DNA from 2 places in the Tatumella sp. UBA2305 genome. Region 1 is predicted to be linked to the other one. Evidence: predicted binding sites of a transcription regulator. Region 1 holds the regulator's gene; the other holds the start of a gene.
What was found. The regulator CRP, encoded in region 1, controls carbon source genes, mostly activating them, when cyclic AMP is high. The targets are predictions, from matches to a motif close to ATGTGANNNNNNTCACAT.

Region 1 (4,218 bases):
TTTGTCGGAGGATCTCTGACTCGTCCGGTCATGTGGCTTGAACAACGCATTCCGCAATGGCTTTCAACCTGGCTGGATAAATAATCGTGATCATTCCCTGGCAACAAATCTCCCCTGAAACCCTGGATAACCTGATCGAGTCCTTTGTGCTCAGAGAAGGCACCGATTATGGCGAATATGAGCGTACACTGGCTGAAAAAACAGCGGATATTCGTCAGCAATTGAGTGCAGGGAAAATTGTCGTCGTTTGGTCAGAATTACATGAATCTGTAACTCTGATGCCTGCCAGTGATTTCAGGGCTGAGTAGTAACTTCTCCTTACTGACAGATGACACACGCTGCCAGACATGCTAACAATGCTGTCAGCCGTATCGGTCCAGGGAGCAAATTTTCATGTCCGCCAGACATCCTATTATTGCTGTGACCGGATCCAGCGGGGCCGGTACCACAACGACCAGCCTTGCCTTCCGTAAAATATTCCAGCAACTCAACATTCATGCCGCTGAGCTGGAAGGTGACAGCTTTCACCGCTACAGCAGACCAGAAATGGATGTTGCCATCCGCAAAGCCCGTGACTTAGGGCGACATATCAGTTACTTCGGCCCCGAGGCGAACGACTTCTCATTGCTGGAACAGACCTTTAACGAGTACGGCCTGCAGGGTACCGGCCGTTCACGAAAATATCTGCACACCTATGATGAAGCGGTGCCCTGGAAACAGGTCCCCGGAACATTTACTCCCTGGCAGCCACTGCCGGACAATACGGACGTGCTGTTTTATGAAGGTTTACACGGTGGAATTGTCACTGAACAGCATAACGTTGCCGATAAAGTGGACCTGATGGTAGGCGTAGTGCCTATCGTGAACCTGGAATGGATTCAGAAACTTGTCAGGGATATGCGTGAACGAAGCCACTCCAGAGAAGCAGTGATGGATTCAGTGGTACGCTCAATGGATGATTATATTAATTACATCACTCCACAGTTCTCACGCACCCACATCAATTTCCAGCGGGTACCGACTGTCGATACGTCTAATCCTTTCGCCGCCAAAACCATCCCTTCACTGGATGAAAGTTTTGTCGTGATCCATTTTCGTGGTCTGGAAGAAATTAACTTTCCCTATTTACTGGCCATGATCCAGGGTTCGTTTATTTCACATATCAATACACTGGTGGTGCCTGGCGGGAAAATGGGGCTGGCCATGGAATTGATTATGACTCCCCTGGTCAAACGACTCATGGAAGAGCGTTGCCTCAACTAAGGTCACGGGTGCTACCTGGCACCCGTGACCGCCTTGTTAGCGATTAATCACTTCAAAACTATGGGTAATGTTCACTCCTTTACCCAACATTAAAGATACGGAACAATACTTTTCTGCAGATAGCGTTACTGCCCGTTCAACGACGTTATCCGAAAGATTATGGCCGCTGACAATAAAATGCAGATTGATATGGGTAAACAAGCGAGGAGCTTCTTCACGACGTTCAGAAGTCAGCCTGACCTCACAATCAGCAACCTCATGGCGGCCTTTCTGCAGAATAGAGACCACGTCAATGGCACTGCAACTTCCGGTTGCCATAAGGACCATTTCCATCGGACTGGGTGCCTTATCGCCTGAGTTTCCATCCATCAGAACCTGGTGTCCGGACGCAGACTCCCCGATAAAGTTCAGTCCTTCGACCCATTTCACACGTGCCTGCATTATGCTCACTCTCAATTGTTAAAATTTCCGCCAGATTACTCCTTCAGAGTATAAACAGCAATCTGCCCCAAATGACAAAAGTCAGACAAGACAACAGGAGACAGTTTCGTCAGGGTGTGCTACAAACAGAGGGTAGAGTTTTTTTACCCGATGACAACTATGGCTAAACGAGCAGGATCGTCAGAAAGGAGCCTGACTGATTGTCGTGAATGCCAGCCGAAAATGCCCTATGATTTCAGCGCCCCACAGGAGCTTACCCCCTGTGTTTCCGGCACGATTACAACAGAGGATAGAAGAGAATGGTTCTTGGTAAACCACAAACAGACCCTACATTAGAATGGTTCCTGTCCCATTGTCATATTCACAAATACCCCTCCAAGAGCACACTTATCCATCAGGGTGAGAAAGCGGAAACCCTTTACTACATTGTTAAGGGCTCCGTCGCAGTTCTGATTAAAGATGAAGAAGGAAAGGAGATGATCCTCTCTTATCTGAATCAGGGCGATTTCATTGGAGAGTTGGGATTATTTGAGGAAGGTCAGGAACGAAGCGCCTGGGTACGTGCCAAAGTGGCATGTGAAGTTGCGGAAATTTCATACAAGAAATTTCGCCAGCTCATCCAGGTCAATCCCGAAATTTTAATGCGCTTGTCATCTCAGATGGCCCGGCGCCTGCAGGTCACTTCTGAAAAAGTAGGCAACCTGGCCTTCCTTGACGTGACTGGCCGTATCGCTCAGACGCTACTTAACCTGGCACGACAGCCGGATGCTATGACTCACCCGGATGGAATGCAGATTAAAATTACCCGTCAGGAAATTGGCCAAATCGTCGGCTGCTCCCGCGAAACAGTAGGACGTATTCTTAAAATGCTGGAAGATCAGAATCTCATCTCCGCGCATGGAAAAACGATCGTCGTCTACGGCACCCGTTAATTTGTGATATGCACGGCAGGCCCCTGCCGTGTTCCGTTTTACTGTCTACCTGCGGTTGTATCTGATGTGGCGCAGAATTATTTATCATCCGGAAGTCAATTACGCACTGCGTCAAACGCTGGTCCTCTGTCTACCCGTTGCGATTAGCTGGCTGGCGGGAGATCTGCAAAAAGGGCTGCTCTTCTCGCTGGTTCCCGCATGCTGTAATCTTTCCGGGCTGGACACTCCGCACCGTCATTTTTTTAAGCGCATTATTATTGGTGGATCGTTGTTTGCCTTCAGCAGCTTTCTGCTGCAATGGTTGTTGCAACATAATGTCCCACTACCATTTATTGTCGGAATTTTACCTCTGCTGATTGGTGTTTGCGGCGAAATCAGTCCATTACATGGCCGTCTGTTGCCGGGTGCGTTGATCGCCATGACTTTTACGCTCAGTCTGGCTGGAAGAATGCCGGTATGGGGCCCGCCACTATTATATGGCGGCGGAACATTATGGTATGGACTGTTTAACTGGTATTGGTTCAGACTGTCAAAAGATCAGCCGCTGCGGGAAACTCTTAGCCTGCTGTACCGTGCACTGGCTAACTATTGTGAAGCGAAATACGCACTACTCAGCAGTAACGATTATGATAAATCGCTGCCCGAACTGTTGAATTATCAACAAAAAGTTGTCGATCTGATAAATACTGGCTATCAGCAAATTCATATGCTTTCGGCGGAAAAAAACAGCCGCGAACGCTATTTAATCCGGACATTTATGATGGCCGAAGATTTGCAGGAACACATTTCTGTCACTCTTAGCCAGAGCAAAGATGTCAGGGAACTGGTGGAAAAAAGCCAGTCAGCGGACATAATCAAGCGTAATGCCGGGCAGGTGGCTGAGCAGTTAAGAAAGACAGCGGACAATATCCTGTATCACCAGATACCCGGCAAGTTTTCGATGAGTGAATCCCTGGAAGAGTTACAGAATATCGCCCGTCGGTATCCTGACAATCCTGTCGGACAATTTTACTCTTATCACTTCAGTAAAATAGCCAAAGTGCTGCAATCAGGGATGCCGCTTTATCGCCGTGATATTATGGCAGATACTCAGCGTCGTTTACCTTTTTGGCCGGCGTTACGCAGCTATTTGTCATTTAAATCGACGGCTCTGCGTACTGCAGGACGTTTCTCCGTGATGCTGATGGCAGCCAGTATGTTGGCCCTGTCGCTGAATATGCCAAAACCTTACTGGGTACTGATGACCATTATTCTGGTCAGCCAGAATGGTTATATCGCCACCCGGGTACGAATCCAACACCGTGCCCTTGGCACATTTGCCGGGCTTATTATTGCGGCCTTATCATTGAAGCTATCTACCCCGGAACCGGTCATCCTGCTCACGATGCTGGTGATTACACTGTTCAGCTATCTTTTCTCACGCCAGTATTACGGATGGGCGACGATTGGTTTTACCGTGACCGCGGTATACAGCCTGCAGTTATTATCACTGAATGGGGTGAATTTCCTGGTTCCCCGGCTGCTGGATACGCTGATGGGCTGCCTGATTGCCTTTGCCGGGATGGTTTGGCTATGGCCACAA
Region 2 (4,218 bases), on a different contig from region 1:
CTGTAACCAGTACTACAGCGCCTGCCAACGCCATCATTCTGGCTTTCGCCTCTGACTTATCATTGTTTAGCGAACCCACACGGCCTCCAAAAGGGTATCTGTCACTTTGACTATATTCTCTAAATAGGAATTCGTAGTAAATATAAATCTCAAAATGAGATATAACAAGCAAAATAACCGTGTACCGGGCCGCCACGAGGCGTTTTTCCCTGGGGAGCAGGCTAAGCTGTGCTGAAACGAACTCTGTACAACAGGCTGTCGGAGTGAAAATACCTGACTTGCGACTTATAATTTTATTCTGAGGTAACAAACCCGTAACCTTGCAGGGTCAGGTGCCATTTACAGAAGATATTCCCGGGGTGACCAGGTTGTTTTAAGGGATGTTCCGGGGAATAAACTGCGATTATCAAGCTAAATGACCGGACACTGATTTTGCTTCGCTCACTGGAATTCCACGGTTTATACATTCACAGGAAGGTCAGGCTATGCAGCCATATAAATGTTTTATCCTTGATGATTATCAGACCGTGGCTAAGAAAATGGCCGACTGGACGCAGTTGCCGGACAGTATCAGCGTCCATACTCTTCATTCGCCGGTCAGCAGCCCTGAACAACTGGTCGTGTTGCTGAAAGAGGCGAACATTCTGGTGGTGATGCGCGAGCGTACCGCCATCACCCGACAACTGCTCAGCCAGCTTCCGTTGCTAAAACTGATAGTGACCAGCGGGATGAGGAATGCGTCCATCGATATTGCGGCCGCGACTGAGCTGGGGATCACCGTGTGTGGTACCGAAAGCAGCAGCGTGCCTCCTGCCGAACTTGCATGGGGACTCCTGCTGGCCCTGGCACGGCAGATTTGTAGCGAATCGTCAGCGTTAACGACAAATGGCCCCTGGCAAAGCAGTCTGGGAATGACCCTGCAGGGTAAAAAAATAGGCATTATCGGGCTGGGGAAAACCGGGAAAATCATTGCCCGCTATGCGCAGGCATTTGGCATGGATGTGTACGCCTGGAGCAGTAACCTCACCGAAGCACAGGCCCAACAACAGGGGGTCACTTATGTGGCTTCCAAAAAACAGATTTTGCAACTGGCGGACGTTATTACACTGCATCTGGTCAGTTCACCTCGTAGTCACGGCATGATTAGTTATTCCGACCTGCAACAGATGAAAAAAACTGCGCTGTTAATCAATACCTCCCGCGCAGAACTGATCGCCGAAGGTGCACTCATCAAGGCACTGGAGAACGGTGATATCGCAGGAGCCGCAATTGATGTTTTTGAACAGGAACCTCTGCCCGCAGGCTCTGCTTACCGCCAAACCCGAAATCTGCTGGCCACTCCGCATCTGGGCTATGTCAGCGATACGAATTATCACACCTACTTCGGTCAGGCGATTGAAAATATCCGGGGCTGGCTCGACGGAGAACCTGTCAGGTGCCTGGCTGACTGATTGTTCGCCTGAATGTTCAGCGACTCTGGCGCCTGCGCTTGAAGGTGCCGACTATCGCCCTGCGCAGAAGTTTTTATTAGCTGTGCTATGTCTGTCTGGCTCAGTGCTTTACTGACCAGAGTCGCATCATCCACTTCCGGGTCCGCAGACGGTGTTAGACCGCTGAGATTTTTTCCATATCCCGGGGGTTATCCTTCAGTCATGGTTTCTCTGCCCGGAAGGGCAGTCCCCTGACTGTCGGCTGTCAGGAAAGTTGATCCTCTTCACATCCCTGACAGGCGTAGCTGTTTTGTCCATAGACTAAGCGATAACTTCCAGATTAGCTGCCTGCACCTGAGGGTATGGTTAATCATAGGTTTGAATCTCACACCAGGCTGTTGGCCGGTGACCGGTACACCGCTGCATATCTGCCGTTTTCCCTGACAGGCAGACTGCCCACAGTCACGAACTTTTGTCGGGGATGGCCAGGAAAAGGATGAACCCCATGTCAACGTCATCACTCTCTTTGCGTGAAAAAATAGGTTACGCCTCCGGAGACGCGGGATGTAACATTATTTTTGGCACGATTATGTTGTTTGTCAGTTTCTTTTATACCGATGTTTTCGGCTTATCACCGGCGATGGTGGGAATATTATTGCTGTCGGTAAGAATACTCGATGCCGTGGCTGACCCGATAATGGGAGTGATTGCTGACCGCACAGTTTCCCGCTGGGGCCGTTTCAGACCCTGGTTATTGTGGGGGGCTGTTCCCTTTGCGATAGCCAGTATTCTGATGTTTACCACGCCGGACTGGAGTTATCAGGCCAAAGTCATCTATGCCTTTGTCACTTATGCCCTGATGTCGATGACCTATACCATGGTAAATATCCCATACTGCTCACTGGGCGGCGTCATCACCAATGATCCGGTCGAGCGCGTAGCTTGTCAGTCCTGGCGGTTCGTGATGGTTGGCGTAGCCACCTTGTTGCTGACCCTGTCACTGCTACCCATGACCGAATGGTTTGGTGACGGCAATAAGGCCAGAGGCTACCAGTCAGCGATGATCGTGTTGTCGCTGATTGGCATGTGCCTGTTTTTCTTCTGCTTCTTCAACGTTAAGGAGCGTATCCATGCGGCAGTACCTTCACATGATGCCTGGCGTAAGGATCTACGGGATGTATGGAAAAATGACCAGTGGATTAGAATGTTGGCACTGACGTTATGTAATGTCTGCCCGGGATTCATCCGTATGGCCGCGGTAATGTATTACGTGACCCGGGTGATGCAGCAAAGTGCCGGATTTGCCACCTTCTTCATCAGTCTTGGGGTGGCCGGCATGATGATCGGCAGTATGCTGGCACGACCTCTGACCGATCGCTGGTGCAAACTGAAAGTCTTTTTCTGGACCAATATCGTGCTGGCCCTGTTTTCAGCCGGGTTCTGGTTTGTTAACCCGCAGGCGGTGGGGCTGGTAACCTGCCTCTATTTCTTACTGAATATCCTGCACCAAATCCCTTCCCCGTTGCACTGGTCGCTGATGGCCGATGTGGATGATTATGGCGAATGGAAGACCGGTAAACGTCTGACCGGAATCAGCTTTTCGGGCAATATTTTCTTTCTTAAATGCGGTTTGGCAATTGCCGGTGCACTGGTCGCCTTCCTGCTGTCACATTATGGATATAACGCCAGCGCTGCCACCCAGTCCCCCCAGGCGCTGTCAGGTATTGTCATGCTGTTTACTTTGATCCCTGCCTTCGGGTATCTGCTGACCGCCGGAGTGGTCAGACTGCTGAAAGTTGACCGCAGTCTGATGAAACAGATCCAGTCTGATCTGGAAAAACGGAGAAGAAATTATTCCGGTATTGCTGATCTTTATCGTCAGGTAAAAGCGGAACAACGTGAGCGCCAGACAGTCACCACCGTCCGGCCGCAAATGCTGTCATAACATTAACAGGAGCCGACATGCAGAACTGGCCAAATCCGTTTATAGAACAACGCGCGGACCCGTTTATTATCCGCCACCAGCAGTACTACTATTTTGTCGCTTCGGTGCCTGAATATGACCGGCTGGAAATTCGCAGGGCAGCCAGGCTGGAAGATTTGCCGTCGGCTCCGCCAGTGGTGGTCTGGCGTAAACCCGACCATGGACCGATGAGCGAGCTTATCTGGGCCCCTGAACTACACCTGATCAACGGTAAATGGTATCTCTATTTTGCCGCGGCCCCGACCCGGGAGCTAAGGGATAATATGTTCCAGCATCGTATGTTTGTGCTGGAATGCCAGGGAGAGGACCCGCTGACCGGTGATTGGGTCGAAAAAGGTCAGGTAACGACCCAATATGATACCTTTGCTCTCGATGCCACCACCTTCCATCATCAGGGCAGACAGTGGTATCTGTGGGCACAAAAAGCTCCGGATATCGCCGGAAATTCAAACCTGTATTTGTCTGAAATGGAAAACCCGTGGACGCTCCGTGGTACTCCGCTGATGTTGTCACGCCCGGAATATGACTGGGAATGCAGAGGTTTTCTGGTGAACGAAGGGCCGGCGGTGATTAAACACGGTGAACGCTTGTTTGTCAGTTATTCCGCCAGTGCGACTGACCAGAATTATTGTCTGGGGCTGCTGTGGATAGCTTTGGATGCGGATCCGTTACAGTTAAGCCACTGGCACAAATCACCCCGGCCAGTGTTCACCACCAGCCAGGCCAATAAGCAGTATGGCCCCGGCCATAACAGTTTTACCGAAACGGAATCCGGAGAAACGGTTCTGGTCTATCACGCCAGAA

Region 2: a site for CRP is predicted at 1,703-1,720, ahead of B3Z23_RS05295 (glycoside-pentoside-hexuronide (GPH):cation symporter). Genes of this name have one in related genera too.

The regions. Positions count from the first base shown of each region.
Region 1 is NZ_DDVT01000018.1:173,928-178,145, reverse strand. Features, by position in the region: gene B3Z23_RS11830 (hydrolase) at 1-84, shown strand, start outside; gene B3Z23_RS11825 (YheU family protein) at 87-308, shown strand; gene B3Z23_RS11820 (phosphoribulokinase) at 394-1,263, shown strand; gene B3Z23_RS11815 (OsmC family protein) at 1,300-1,704, opposite strand; gene crp (cAMP-activated global transcriptional regulator CRP) at 2,004-2,636, shown strand; gene B3Z23_RS11805 (YccS/YhfK family putative transporter) at 2,701-4,218, shown strand, end outside.
Region 2 is NZ_DDVT01000012.1:46,063-50,280, forward strand. Features, by position in the region: gene B3Z23_RS05285 (YbfB/YjiJ family MFS transporter) at 1-37, opposite strand, end outside; gene B3Z23_RS05290 (D-2-hydroxyacid dehydrogenase family protein) at 486-1,451, shown strand; gene B3Z23_RS05295 (glycoside-pentoside-hexuronide (GPH):cation symporter) at 1,936-3,375, shown strand; gene B3Z23_RS05300 (family 43 glycosylhydrolase) at 3,393-4,218, shown strand, end outside.